DNA from 2 places in the Actinomadura gamaensis genome. Region 2 is predicted to be linked to the other one. Evidence: riboswitches for the same ligand, from Rfam matches in the RefSeq annotation. Region 2 holds a riboswitch; the other holds the start of a gene.

Region 1 (7,020 bases), on a different contig from region 2:
TTGGCCAGGTCACCGTAGGTGTCGGCGCGCGCCATCGGCGGCACGAGATGATCGACGACGGTCGCGTGCCCGCGCCGCTTCGCCTGCGTGCCCTCGCCCGGGTCGTTCACGATGAACGGGTAGACGAGCGGCAGGTCGCCGAGCACGCCGTCCGGGGCGCAGCCGTCCGACAGCCCGAGCCCCTTGCCCGGCAGCCACTCCAGCGTCCCGTGCTTGCCCAGGTGGACGACCGCGTCCGCGCCGAACTCCAGGTCCAGCCACCGGTACGCGGCCAGGTAGTGGTGCGAGGGCGGCAGGTCCGGATCGTGGTAGATCGCGACCGGGTTCTCGCCGAACCCGCGCGGCGGCTGGATCATCAGCACGACGTTCCCGAACCGCAGCGACGCGAGCACGATGTCGTCGCCGTCCACGTACAGCTCGCCGGGCGGCTCGCCCCAGTGCTGCCGGACGCCCTCGCGCAGCGACTCCGGCAGCGCCTCGAACCACGTCCGGTAGGACGCCAGCGACGCCCGCGCCGGAGCCTTCGCCAACTGCTCTTCGGTCAGCCACTCGACGTCGTGCCCACCGGCGGCGATGAGCGAATGAATGAGGTCATCGCCCGTGTCGGGGTTCTTCCAAAGCGAATGGTCCTCACCCAGGTAATACCCGGCCTCGGCCATCTGCCGAAGCATCCGGACGGCGGACGTGGGCGTATCGAGCCCCACTGCGTTTCCGACCCGAGCGTGCTTGGTCGGATACGACGACAGAACCAGCGCCACCCGCTTCTCGCCATTCGGGATGTGCTTGAGCCGCGCATGCCGAACCGCGATCCCGGCGACCCGCGCGGCCCGTTCCTCATCGGCCGCGTACACCGGAATCCCGTCGGGGCCGAGTTCCTTGAACGAGAACGGCACGGAGATGATGCGTCCGTCGAACTCGGGAATGGCGACCTGCATGGCCGCGTCCATCGGGACGAGGGCGGCGTCCGACTCGTCCCATGCCTGGCGCGACGACGTGAGGCAGAGCCCCTGGACGACCGGCACGTCCAGCGTGGCGAGAGCCCCCGCGTCCCACGAGTCCTCGTCACCCCCCGCGCTGGCGTCGGCCGCGACGGCCCCGCCCGCCGCCAGCACGGTGGCGATGACCGCATCGCACTGCCCGAGCAATGCCATCAGCTCCGGATCGGCCCCTCGCAACGACCCGCAGAAGACCGGCAGGGCATTCGCTCCGGCCCGTTCGATCTGCCGGCACAGAACATCGACGAATGCCGTGTTCCCCGAAAGCTCATGCGCCCGGTAGAAAACGACACCGACCGTGGGACGCCCGTCCACCCGCGCGTATTCACCATGCACGCCAAAGGAAGGCATGGCGACGGGAGCGTCGAAGCCTTCCCCCGTCAGCAGCACGGTGTCCGACAGGAAGAAGGCGAGCTGCCGCAGGTTCTCGACGCCCCCCTCGCGCAGATAGGCGAGCGCCTCGGCGGCGACTCCCGGCGGCACCGTGGAAAGGGCCATCAACTCGGCGTCCGGGTCGGCCTCTCCGCCGAGGAACACGACGGGCAACCCGCTCGCGGCCAGGGCGTCCACGCCCGGCGCCCAGGTCTTCCGCCCTCCCAGCAGCCGCACCACGACGACATCGACGCCGTCGGTCAGCGACGCCAGCTCCTCGACGGCGACCCGCGCGGGGTTCGCGGTCGCCCACCCGGCGTCCGCCGCGCGGGCGGCGAGCAGTTCGGTGTCGGCGGTGGACAGCAACAGAGCACGCATCGGCGATGCCTCCAACGGGGTCCGCGCCCCGGCTCGGGTGAAGGGCCGCGACGGCGCGGAGTCTCCTGGCTTCCGGATCACCGCCCCCGCCCCGGCCTTCCAGCGTCGCCGCCGTGACCTTGCGTGAGGGGGGACTCCCCGGTGACAGTTGCGGGACAGCTCCGGACTCGCACCGGATTCCTCGCCCGCCGTCGCCGCGCCAGTCTACGGAACCGCCACGTTGACCTCACCCCCGCGATTCCAGTGGCCCCCGGCCCCGCCAAGGCGTAACCTTCCCTGTGTCGGCGAGTGGGGAAGCTCGACCGGCCGGAACGCCCGACCTCACCTAGCCGAGGCCGGGCGTTCCGCTTGCCCCCGGGAATTCTCCGGCCGGGGTGTCGGGACGGGGCGGTCGTGTTCGTCGGAAGGGTGAGGGCCGCCTGCGAGGGGTGGCGCTGAGGGCGGGAAGCGCGATCATGGAGGCCGCGCTTCCCCCGACACCGCAGGAGATGATCGCCGATGCAGTATCTGCTCTCCGTGATCCACGACCGGCCCGACGTTCTCGCCGTCCCTGAGGAGCAAGCCGCGATCGACGTGTTCAACGACCGGCTCCAGAAGGACGGGCACTGGGTGTTCGCCGGCGGCCTCGCCGTCCCGGACACGGCCACCGTGATCGACAACCGGGGCGAGGAGCCGCTGTTCACCGACGGGCCCTTCGTGGAGTCCAAGGAGTTCCTCGCGGGCTTCTGGATCATCGAGGCGCCCGACCTCGACGTGGCGCTGGAACTCGCCGCGGAGGGGTCGAAACGGTGCAACCGGAAGGTCGAGGTGCGTCCGTTCCTGTGAGCGGGACCGACGAGGCGGTCTCCCGGGCCCACCGCGCGGAGTGGGCCCGGGTGGTCGCCGCCCTGACCAGGCGTTTCGGTGACCTCGACCTCGCCGAGGAGGCCGCCGCGGAGGCGTTCGCGACCGCCGTCCAGAGGTGGCCGGAGGACGGCGTCCCGCCCAACCCCGGCGCCTGGCTGACCACCACCGCCAACCGCAAGGCCATCGACCGGATCCGGCGCGAGAGCAAGCGCGACGACAAGCACAGGGAGGCTCGGATGGTGTACGACCGCGGCGCGCCCGAGCCGCTCGGCGCGATCGACGACGACCGGCTCCGGCTGATCTTCACCTGCTGCCATCCGGCGCTGGCGCCGCAGGCCCGCGTGGCGCTGACGCTGCGCATGGTCGGGGGGCTGACCGTCGCCGAGATCGCCCGCGCCTTCCTGGTGCGCGAGACGACGCTGGAACAGCGGATCACCCGCGCGAAGGCCAAGATCAAGGCGGCCCGCATCCCCTACCGGGTGCCGTCCGCCGGGGACCTCCCGGCCCGCGTCGGCGGCGTGCTCGCCGTCCTGTACCTGGTGTTCAACGAGGGCTACCTGGCGACCGGCCCCGGCACCGACCCCGTCCGCCTCGACCTGACGGCCGAGGCGATCCGGCTCACCCGCCTGATCCGCGTCCTGCTGCCGGACGACGGCGAGGTGGCCGGGCTGCTGGCCCTGATGCTGCTCACCGAGGCCCGGCGCACCGCGCGGGTCTCGTCCGGCGGCGAACTGGTGTCCCTGGCCGAGCAGGACCGCGGATCCTGGGACGCGGCGCTGATCGCCGAGGGGCACCGGCTGGTCCGCGAGCGCCTCGCCGCTGCCGCCGCCGGAACGCCCCCGGGCCGCTACCAGATCCTCGCCGCGATCAACGCCGTCCACACCTCCGCCCGCGACGTCCGCGACACCGACTGGTCGCAGATCCTCGCCCTGTACGACCGGCTCGTCCGCCTCGACCCGTCCCCGATCGTCGTCCTCAACCGGGCCGTCGCACTGGCCGAACTGGACGGCCCGGAAGTGGCCCTGGCGGCCGTCGACCGCCTGGAACCCCGCCTGGACGGCTACCACGCCTACCACGCCACCCGCGCCGACCTGCTCCGCCGTCTGGGCCGCGGCCGGGAGTCCCGCGCGGCCTACGACAAGGCCATCGCCCTGGCAGGCAACACCGCCGAAACCGCCTACCTGACCCGCCGCCGCGACCAGCTGCACTGACGCCGGGGTCAGGCGGGGGCCGTTTCGAGGTCGGCGGTGACGATGGCGGTCAGGAGGCCGGGGAACGCCTCTTCCAGGTCTTCTTTGCGGAGGGCGTTCAGGCGTGAGGTGCCCACGTAGTACTGCCTGATCAGGCCCGCTTCGCGGAGGACGTTGAAGTGGTGCGTGGCCGTGGATTTGCTGACCGGGAGGTCGAAGCCGCCGCAGGGGATGTCGGTCGCGGCGTCCCAGAGCCGGCTGACGATGCTGCGGCGGACCGGGTCCACCAGCGCTTCGAGGATCTGCTGGAGGCGGCCGTCCTCGGCGCCTACGGCCGGCCGTCCTCGGCGCCTACGGCGTGGTGGGCGGTGAGCGCGAGCGGCTGCTCGCCTTCGCCCGGGACGCGGAGATGCCCGGCTGGTGGGAACCCGGCGACAGCATTTGCCCCACACCGCTCAAGGCGCTGATCGGGTTCGAGGCCCAGGCCGTCCGTATCACCAACGTGAAGATGTCTTTCATCCTGGGGTTGTTGCAGGTTCCCGAGTACGCGCGTGCCGTCACGGCGGCGTCCGGGATCCCTCCGTTGGAGATCGAGACCGCGTCGCGACCCGCATGGGACGGCAGGCGGTCCTGAGCCGTCCGCAACCGCCGAAGCTCCTCGCGCTGATCTCGAAGATCATCGCTTTCTACGGGGGTTGACGGGTGTGGAGCACGACCAGGGTCTCAACTGGCGCAAGCCGTCCTACAGCGATGAAGAAGTCAACTGCGTCGAAGTGGCTCGCCTGTCCAGGGCACGGATGGCCATCCGAGGTTCCAAGCCTCCGAGCGAGCCGGTCTTGACCCTCGACCAGAAGGACTGGCTCTCCCGCCGCGCGACGCTGAGCAAGACCCGTTGAAGATGCCTGTCGTTGCTGTGACGTTGAGATGTTGCGCGAACCTGGAAACGTTGCGTTGAGAGTGCAACGTGTCAGTTGTTGAGCGATTGTGCATGTGCAGGTCAGTACCAGCGGGTGAAGGCGGCTGCGCCTGAGAAAGAGCTTGCCGCTTCCCGGAGGATGCGCAGTGGGGCGTCCAGTAGCTCGGCGGCGTCGAAGCCGGGGTCGTCGCCGGTCTCGGTCATCCACGTGGTGATGCGGGTCAGAAGTTCGGCTCGACGGGTGGGTGGGACGTCCAGGACCGCTTCGACTTCGGGTAGAGCGGCCGCGACCTCGTCGGCGGTCAGGATGAAATTGCCGCGCACGCCTGGAAGGGCGCGCATTGCGTCTGTCCCCAGAGCGTTGCAGAGGGCCTCCACTGGGTTGGCCTTGCGGGCGACCGCGACGAACGGGGAGCCTTGGTCGGCCATGAGGTCGGCGGCGGCGTCCTGCAGGTCTTCGATCGCGTCCGTTTCAGCGTCGGTGGCGTCGGCGGCTTGGGACGCAAGACGTCGGGCCGCTTCGTCCGGGATGGCACCGATCACCCAGATGCCGGTGGCGCTCATCGATATGAACCTGCTCGTCGGGGCCGGCTGTTCAGAGGGGGAGGTAGGGGAGGCGGGTTCTTTCCTTGGTCTGGTCGCGGACGGTTTCTACGGCTTCGCGGACGCCGGGGTCGGGGTGGGAGGCGAGGCGCGCCAGGTCGCCCAGTGGGCCCTTGCGGCGTTTCCCCAGCCAGTACAGCACCTCACGCAGGGCGGACGGGGCGCCCGGGTCACCGGCGGCGGCGAGGCGGGCCATGAGTTCGCGGGTGGACGGTCCGGGGCCGTCCAGGGGATGGGGCAAGCGTTCGCGCAGGCGGCGGGCGACGGCTTCGGACGCGGGGACCTCGACCTGCGGACGTCCGTAATGGCCGACGAGCACCGGCTCCGCGTCGTCCAGCCGGACGTGGACCGCGACGTGCCCGCCCTGGCCGCCCCAGCGGGCCAACTCCCGCAGCCATTGGTGCGTCAGGGTGTGGGACGGCAGCACCGGAAAGAGGTAGACACCGCGGTCGCCGTCCTGTCCGTGGCTCACCGCGCGGATGCCCGAGCGGCGGATCCGGGGGACGTTTCCGGCGGGTGTCAGGTGCACGAACGTCGCCATGCGCTAGGCCGGGAGGTAGGGCTCGGGGAAGCTCATCGGGCGAGCCTACTTCGTCCGGACGTGGCGGATGAGAAGGATCACGATGGTGATCGCCAGCGCCAGCGTCACGGTGAACAGGTGCAGGACGGGGATGACGAACGCCAACAGGACGGGATAGACGCAGACGACGCCGAGGACGACCTCGTAGACGATCGCGAAGTACTGGGCGTCACGGCTGCGCGGGAGGGTGACGGTCAGGGCCGTCCCGACGAGGGCTAGGACGGTCAGGACGATGCCCGCGACCAGGAGCAGCTTCAGGATCGCCACCGTTTCGGGGTCAGCGAGGGACGCCCGGGACAGCACGCAGCCGAAGATCAGCAGCAGCACGCCCGGCAGCGCAAGGAAGGCGACCTGGAAGCCCAGCAGCACGCGAAGCGCGGTCACGGCAGGACGAGAAGGTTCCCCAGCCGATGCCGGGTCGAGCGCTTCCGCAATTGAGGCCGGGTCGTGCGGCTGCCCGGCCGTGGCCGGGTGGAGTTGGCCGGTCTTGGTAGTGCCGAACGGTTGTGTGAGGGCGGGCAGGTGGGGCGGTTGCTTGGTCGGGGCGGGCTGGGGCGGGTGAGCGGTCTCAGCCGGGAGCGGTCGCGCGGGCTCAGTCGGGAGCGGTGGGGCGGTCTCGGGTGGGAGCGGTGGGGCGGTCATGGGTTCAGGCTGGCGCGGGGTTGGCCCGCAGGGCGTCCGTCGGAGTACTCAAGCCGGGACGTGGCGGTACCCAGGTGCTCAGGCGGGGGCTGGTTTCAGGTCGGCGGTGACGATGGCCTGGATGAGGCCGGGGAACGCCTCGTCCAGTTCGTCCCGGCGGAGGGTGTTCAGGCGGGACGTGCCGACGTAGTACTGCCTGATCAGGCCGGCTTCGCGGAGGACGTTGAAGTGGTGCGTGGCCGTGGACTTGCTGACCGGGAGGTCGAAGCCGCCGCACTTGACGTCGGTCTCGGCGTCCCAGAGGCGGGTGACGATGCTGCGCCGGACGGGGTCGACCAGCGCCTCCAGGATCTGCTGGAGCCTGACGTCGCGGAGGTCGGGGTGCGGCGGGGTGCGGTCGTCCATGCGGGTCATAGTACGACAGGCATCGAAGTTTGACATTCGTCGAACTTCGGCGTTGAGTGATCATCCGCAGCGGACGGAAGGGTGGTCGCGATG
Region 2 (7,020 bases):
GGCAAGCCCACCGTGCACCATCTTGGAACATTACGGAGCGTCCCCGCTGGCAACCTGTGCGTCATGACGCACAGGCCACGCCTTACGGCGGAACAGAAGGCAGCGCACGAGACGGCGCTGGAGGCGGAGTTTCCCGGGTGGTCGATCATTTGTGCTCGGGATACCGGGCGGTGGTGGGCGCTGCGCGGGCCAGGGCCGGGGGAGCTGGTGCAGCACGGGCCCTCGGCCGCGGAGGCCGACACGCCTGAGGGACTCCGGATCCAGCTCCGCGCCTACGCGCGCGAGGAGGCCCGGTGATCGACGTGCTGCGTGAACTCGGTGATCTCTTGGTCGGGCGGGGGCTGCGGGTGAAGGCGCATCTGGGGCCGCTACCCGAGGAGCCCGTGGCCGCGCTGCTGGTGACCAACGCCGCCGTCCCGCATCTCGGAGAGAGCGTGCAGATGCGGGCGGGACGGCTGGTCGACTCGTCCGGGTTCGGACTCGGCGACGTGCCTCAGGCCGTCGAGGAACTTGTAAGTCGCCTGCTCACTCCCGAAGCCATCGCCGCGCGCATCGCAGGCGCTGAGTAGCCTGGGAGCGCCGAGGCGTCAGGAGGTACGGGCCATGCCCGAGACCAGCACGATCGGGACGAATCTCAAGCGCATCCGCAGGGAGCGCGCGATGAGTCAGGAGGGCCTCGCGGAACGGGCCGGGCTCTCGCGCGACACGGTCGCCAAGCTCGAACAGGGGCGACGGCAGGGCGAGCGCACGACCACGCTGATGAAGCTGGCCACCGCGCTGGACGTGGACCTCACGGAGCTGACGGGCCGGCGCGAGCGGCTCGGCGGCGACCGGGGCGATGCCAGCGTCCTCGCGCTGAGGGACGCGCTGCTCGCGCCGTCGCTGCTGCCCGGCCTGGCCGGGCTCGACGTGGACGACGACGGCGCGCCGACGCCGCCCCACGAGCTGCGCGCCGCCGTGGGGCGGGGCTGGGACCTCTACTGGGCGGGCGACTTCGGAAGCCTGACGGCCGCGCTGCCCGGCCTGATCGGCGAGACGCGGCTCGCGCACCGCACGCTCGGCGCGGCGGTCGCCGCGTCGCTGGCGCAGGCGTACCAGCTCGCGGCCTGCCTGCTGGTGCACTTCGGCAAGCTGGACCTGGCGGCTCTGAGCGCGGAGCGCGCGGTCACGGCGGCGGCCGAAGGCGACGACGAGTGGCAGTGGGCGACCACGCACGGCACCTACGCGTGGGTACTGCTCCACCAGGCGCGTCTCGAAGAGGCCGAGCGCGTCGCGGTACTCGCGGCCGCCCGGATCGAGCCGTCGTTCTCCGCGCCCGAGGCGCATCTCGCGGTGTGGGGCAACCTGCTCATGACCGCGCTGGCCCCGGCCGCCGCGGCAGGGCGCGACCCGTCCGACTACATCGACAGCGCTGCCGCCGCCGCGCGGCGCATCGGCCACCGCGTGGACGCCTACCAGACCGCGTTCGGCCCGGCCACCGTGCGTATGCAGGCCGTCCACGCGTGGGCGACGCTCAAGGACCCCGGCCACGCCCTGGCCGAGGCCCGCCACGTCCGGCCCGGCGAGCTGCGCGGCATCTCCTACAGCCGCCACTTGCTGGACGTAGCCCAGGTCCACGTGGACGCGCGCCAGCCGCGCGCGGCCGAGACCCGCCTCGCCGAGGCGCGCGCCACCTCGCGCGTCTGGTTCCGCCACCAGGCCATCGCCCGCTCCCTCGTAGCCGAGGTCCGGGAGATCACCACCCGCCCCTCGCCGACAATCCGGTCACTGGTCGGCGAACTCGGCCTCGACTAGGACACCGCGTTCCTGGGCCTTCCTGCGAGCATGCGGCTGAATGGTCTGCGTGACCGAGAACGCAGAAAGCGCCGCCGTCGAGCGCGCGCTACAGGCCGGGAGTGGTCGATCATTCGTGCCCAGGCCTGCTCGGGTCGTTAGTGTGCGCACTGTCGGGACGGGACGGTCGGGACGCGGCCGATCGCGCGTTTGAAGTCGGGGCAGTCCACTACCGGGTCGTGGTCGCAGGTCGAGGCGTGTTGGAGGCTGTCGCGTAGGCGGGTGAGCTGGGCTATCTGGTCGTCCAGGGTGCGGGCTTTGGCGGCCATGCGGTCGCGGATGGCGGTGTCGCCGGGGCGGGCCGCGAGGAAGCCGGAGATCTCGGCGATGGTGAAGCCGGCGCTGCGGGCGCAGGTGATCAGGCCCAGGCGTTCGAGAATGTCCGGACGGTAGGTGCGGCGGAGGCCGTTGCGTCCGGCGGGTTCGATTAGGCCTTTCTTCTCGTAGAAGCGCAGGGCGGACGGGGCGAGCCCGGCGCGCTGGGCCACTTCGGCGATGTCGAGCAGATCGTCCGTCATGAGGCTCCTTGACTTGAACCGCGCTTCAAGTCGCAGCATAGCCCGCATGAGAATCCATCACCTGAACTGCGGTTCCATGACCACGATCGAGGCCACCTATGAAGGGCCTTCTCCTGCGCGTGCGGTGAACCACTGTCTGCTCGTCGAGACCGAGGAAGGGCTTGTGCTGGTCGAGACGGGCTTGGGGCTTGGGGATGTCCGCGATCCGGACGGGACGCTCGGGGCGGAGTGGGTCGCCATGACCGCCCCTGTGCTGGAGGAGTCCGAGACGGCGATCCGGCAGGTCGAGAGGCTCGGGTACGAGGCGTCCGATGTGCGGCACGTCGTCGTCACCCATCTCGACGTCGATCACTGCGGGGGCCTGCCCGACTTCCCGGACGCGTCCGTTCACGTGCTGGCGGCCGAGCGGGACGCGGCGCTAGCGGGAAATGCTTCCCGGTACCGGCCGGCGCATTGGGCGCATGGGCCCAAGTGGGTGACTTATGACGGGACGCCCGGCGAGCGGTGGTTCGGGTTCGGCGCGTTCGCCCTGGACGGCCTGCCGTCGGAGATCAGGCTCGTCCCGCTCGGTGGGCACACTCAGGGGCACGCGGGGGTGGCCGTGCGGGACGGCGACAAATGGCTGCTGCACTGCGGGGACGCGTACTACTACCACCGCGAGATGCAGGACGAGAAGGAGCCGCATCCGCTCATGGATCTCGTCCAGACCAACTCGCAGGTCCATGCCGACCTGCGGCTCGGCACGCAGGCGCGGTTGCGGGAACTGGTCCGCGACCACGGGGACGAGGTCGAGGTCTTCTCGGCCCATGACCCGTGGGAACTGGCCCGGTACCGCTGAAAGGGGGTCGGCGACGACGCCGGCCCCCTCGCCGGTGCTACTTGCGGACGGCTCGTTCGGTCAGCCAGCCGAAGAGCAGTCCCATCGTCGCCCACAGGACGGCCTGCATGCCCAGGGACGCCATGCGGAATTCCCAGAGCGTCCTAGCCGGGAAGTGGTCGGGGATCGCGTCCGGTTTCGGGGTGATCTGGAAGAGCACCGCGTTGACCAGGACGAAACCGATCGCCGACACGGTCACCGCGTTCCAGGTGCCCAGGCGCGGGGTGAGGCGGCGGCAGATGATCACCGCCGCGACGACCGTGGCGATGCCGATCGCGACCATGCCGAAGTACAGGGCCGTCCGGCCGCCGATGGTGGTCGGGTTGCCGACCGCCGGGGGAGTGGCCGGGTACTTCAGGAACGGCACGCCCTCGACGGCGACGAAGCCGAGCAGCGCGACGACGGCCGCCGTCGCGCGCGCGTGCAGGGCGCCGAGGCGTCCGTAGGCGAAGGCGAACGCGATCGCGAACAGGCCGCCGATCGCGACGCCGTAGAAGCCGACCGCGGTGATCAGGCCGGCCGTCTTCTGCACGGCCCGGGACACGATCTCCTCCTCGTGCCCGGCGCCGTGGTCGGCGTGCGACTCCTCGAACGCGATCGCGTTCCCCACCTGCGGCTCGCCGTAGACCCACGCGACGACCAGGGCCAGCGCCGCCCCGGCCAGCCCGGCCAGCATCCCCCGCACGAGCAGGGAACGCATGGTCATCGGGCGCGGGGCGGCGGTGACGTCCGCCGCCATCAGTGGCAGGGGAAGCCGAGCAGGTGCCGGCCGTCGTGGGTGAACTCGTGCACCCAGGTGCCGGAGAACAGGGAGGTCGCGCCCTGCTCGGCGCCGACGAAGTAGATCAGGACGAGCCCGAGCACGGCGGCGAACACCGCCCAGGGCAGGATGTCGCGGACGGGGACGCGCAGCGGCACCGGCTGCTGGGCGGCGCGCTGCTCGGGAACGGCGGACTGGGCCATCTGGGTCTCCTCACGGGGTTCACTCGCCCCGGTTGCGGGAGGACGACGGGTCAGTGTCCTGACTCCCAGATCGGCGCCTCCCGCCGACCTTCCAGCCGGTCTTCCGGCCGTGGTCGCACGCGGGGGAGGCTCCCTGGTCACAGTGGCGGGACCGTCCCGGAATCGCACCGGGTTCCTGCGCACCGTCGCCTCGATGTGAACTTGTCAGGCGAAGCGTCCCCTTTGGGGGATGCGACGTCAAGTCACACCGTTCTGTCCTGTCTCAGGGGGTGAGACCATTGCTCATTGGATGAGACGTTGCGGTAGAGTCCCCGCATGGCTTCCCGCAGCATCCGACTCGCGGCCATTCCCGGTGACGGGATCGGCCCGGAGGTCGTCGCCGAGGGGTTGAAGGTCCTCGACGCCGTCGCCCCCGCCCACGACCTGAGTTTCGAGCAGACCGAATACGACCTCGGCGCGGCGCGCTACCACCGCACCGGCGAGGTCCTTCCGGACTCGGTCCTCGCGGAGCTGCGCGACCAGGACGTCATCCTGCTCGGCGCGATCGGCGACCCGTCCGTGCCGTCCGGGCTGCTGGAGCGCGGCCTGCTGCTGCGCACCCGGTTCGAGTTCGACCACTACGCGAACCTCCGCCCGGTGAAGCTGCTGCCCGGCGCGACGTCCCCGCTCGCGGGCGTCGGCCCGGACGACATCGACATGCTCGTCGTCCGCGAGGGCACCGAGAGCCTCTACGCCGGGACGGGCGGCGTGATCCGCAAGGGCACCCCGCACGAGATCGCCACGCAGGAGAGCGTCAACACCGCCTTCGGCGTCGAGCGGGTGATCCGGTACGCGTTCGAGCAGGCCGCGGCGCGTCCGCGCAAGAAGCTCACGCTCGTCCACAAGGACAACGTCCTCGCCTACGCGGGCGACCTCTACCAGCGCACGCTCAAGCGCGTCGGCGAGGAGTACCCGCAGGTCGAGACCGACTACTGCCACGTCGACGCGGCGACGATGTTCTTCGTGAACCAGCCGCAGCGGTTCGACGTGATCGTGACCGACAACCTGTTCGGCGACATCATCACCGACATCGGCGCGGCCGTCGCGGGCGGCATCGGGCTCGCCGCGTCCGGCAACGTCAACCCCGACGGCACCGCGCCGTCGATGTTCGAGCCGGTGCACGGCAGCGCCCCGGACATCGCCGGGCAGGGCAAGGCGGACCCGACGGCGACTATCCTGTCGGTCGTGATGCTGCTCGACCATCTCGGCGAGGACGCGGCCGCGCGCCGCGTCGAGTCCGCCGTCGCCGAGGACCTGATCGAGCGCGGGGGCGCGGGCGTCCGGTCCACCGCGCAGATCGGCGACGCCATCGCCAAGCGAGTAGCCGGGTAGGCGCGCTCGCCGACCAGCCATGACCGGGCGCGCCGACCTCACGGCGCGCCCGGTTTTTCGTCGTGCTCGCCGTGGGTGGAGAGCCGGGTCTGGACGAAGTACGACAATAGGGACTAGGGAAGGTCGGACGGCAACGGAGCCGCCTGGCGATCCGGGAGAGGACACCCACGATGAGCACGACCCTGGACTTCGAGATCACGCGGAACGAGAACCCCGTCTCGGCGGAGGACCGCGCGGCCATCCTGGCCGATCCCGGATGGGGCCGGTACTTCACGGACCACATGATCACGATCCGCTACCACAAGGACCGGGGCTGGCACGACGCCAAGCTCCAGCCGTACGGCCCGATCGCGCTCGACCCGGCCTCCCAGGTGCTGCACTACGCGCAGGAGCTGTTCGAGGGCCTGAAGGCCTACCGGCAGGCGGACGGCTCCATCGTCACCTTCCGCCCCTACGCCAACGCCGCCCGGATGAACGCCTCCGCGCAGCGGATGGCGATGCCGGAGATCCCGGAGCAGCTGTTCGTCGAGGCCCTGGAACTGCTCGTCGCGACCGACCGCGACTGGGTCCCCACCAGCGAGGGCCACAGCCTCTACCTGCGCCCGTTCATGTTCGCCACCACCCGCCTGCTCGGCGTCAACCAGCCGGCGGACGAGTACCTGTTCATGATCATCGCGTCCCCGTCGGGGAACTACTACGCGCGCGGCATCAAGCCGGTCACCGTCTGGCTGTCGCAGGACTACACCCGCGCCGCCCCCGGCGGCACCGGCGCGGCGAAGACCGGAGGCAACTACGCCGCGTCCTTCGCCGGGCAGGCCCAGGCCGTCGCGCACGGCTGCGACCAGGTCGTCTGGCTGGACGCCGTGGAGCACCGCTGGGTCGAGGAGGTCGGCTCGATGAACCTGATGTTCGTCTACGGCGCCGGCCCGCAGCCGCGCATCCTCACCCCGGCGCTCACCGGCACGCTGCTGCCGGGCATCACCCGCGACTCGATGCTGAAGCTCGCGCCCGACCTCGGCATCCAGGTCGAGGAGGGCAAGATCGACATCGACGAGTGGCAGCGGGGCTGCGAGTCCGGCGAGCTGACCGAGGTCTTCGGCTGCGGCACCGCCGCGATCATCAGCCCGGTCGGCGCGGTGAAGGGCACCGACCGCGAGTGGAAGATCGGCGACGGCGAGCCCGGCGAGATCTCCATGCGGCTGCGCGAGGAGCTCATCGGCATCCAGTTCGGCCACCGCCCGGACCGCTACGGCTGGGTCCACAAGATCGCCTGACCTCCGTCCCGGGACACCTGTCACCTTTCCCCGGGACGCCTGACCTCCGTCCACAGGGACGCCTGGCATGCGTCCCCGTGACGCCTGAGAGCCGTCGCCGTGACGCCTGAGGCTCGTCCCCGTGAGGGCCGGGCCAGGCCGTTTCCCGGGGCCCGATGCTCGTCCGCCGGCTGCCGTTTCACCG

What was found. Region 2 has a riboswitch for cobalamin ahead of ACFPCY_RS02460 (CbtB domain-containing protein). Riboswitches for the same ligand answer to the same signal wherever they lie in the genome.
Positions count from the first base shown of each region.
Region 1: another riboswitch for cobalamin. It lies ahead of cobN (cobaltochelatase subunit CobN); the one in region 2 lies ahead of ACFPCY_RS02460 (CbtB domain-containing protein).

Region 1 covers NZ_JBHSIT010000009.1:243,732-250,751, forward strand. The annotation lists gene cobN (cobaltochelatase subunit CobN) at 1-1,745, opposite strand, end outside; cobalamin riboswitch at 1,804-1,928, opposite strand; gene ACFPCY_RS29205 (YciI family protein) at 2,244-2,570, shown strand; gene ACFPCY_RS29210 (RNA polymerase sigma factor) at 2,567-3,802, shown strand; gene ACFPCY_RS29215 (ArsR/SmtB family transcription factor) at 3,811-4,068, opposite strand; gene ACFPCY_RS29220 (Scr1 family TA system antitoxin-like transcriptional regulator) at 4,140-4,415, shown strand; gene ACFPCY_RS29225 (DUF397 domain-containing protein) at 4,486-4,677, shown strand; gene ACFPCY_RS29230 (hypothetical protein) at 4,779-5,261, opposite strand; gene ACFPCY_RS29235 (hypothetical protein) at 5,293-5,841, opposite strand; gene ACFPCY_RS29240 (hypothetical protein) at 5,887-6,264, opposite strand; gene ACFPCY_RS29245 (ArsR/SmtB family transcription factor) at 6,601-6,927, opposite strand; gene ACFPCY_RS29250 (zinc-dependent alcohol dehydrogenase family protein) at 7,018-7,020, shown strand, end outside.
Region 2 covers NZ_JBHSIT010000001.1:533,072-540,091, forward strand. The annotation lists gene ACFPCY_RS02435 (hypothetical protein) at 294-569, shown strand; gene ACFPCY_RS02440 (helix-turn-helix domain-containing protein) at 604-1,794, shown strand; gene ACFPCY_RS02445 (MerR family transcriptional regulator) at 1,932-2,351, opposite strand; gene ACFPCY_RS02450 (MBL fold metallo-hydrolase) at 2,398-3,189, shown strand; gene ACFPCY_RS02455 (CbtA family protein) at 3,227-3,967, opposite strand; gene ACFPCY_RS02460 (CbtB domain-containing protein) at 3,967-4,191, opposite strand; cobalamin riboswitch at 4,223-4,411, opposite strand; gene ACFPCY_RS02465 (3-isopropylmalate dehydrogenase) at 4,507-5,562, shown strand; gene ACFPCY_RS02470 (branched-chain amino acid aminotransferase) at 5,733-6,836, shown strand.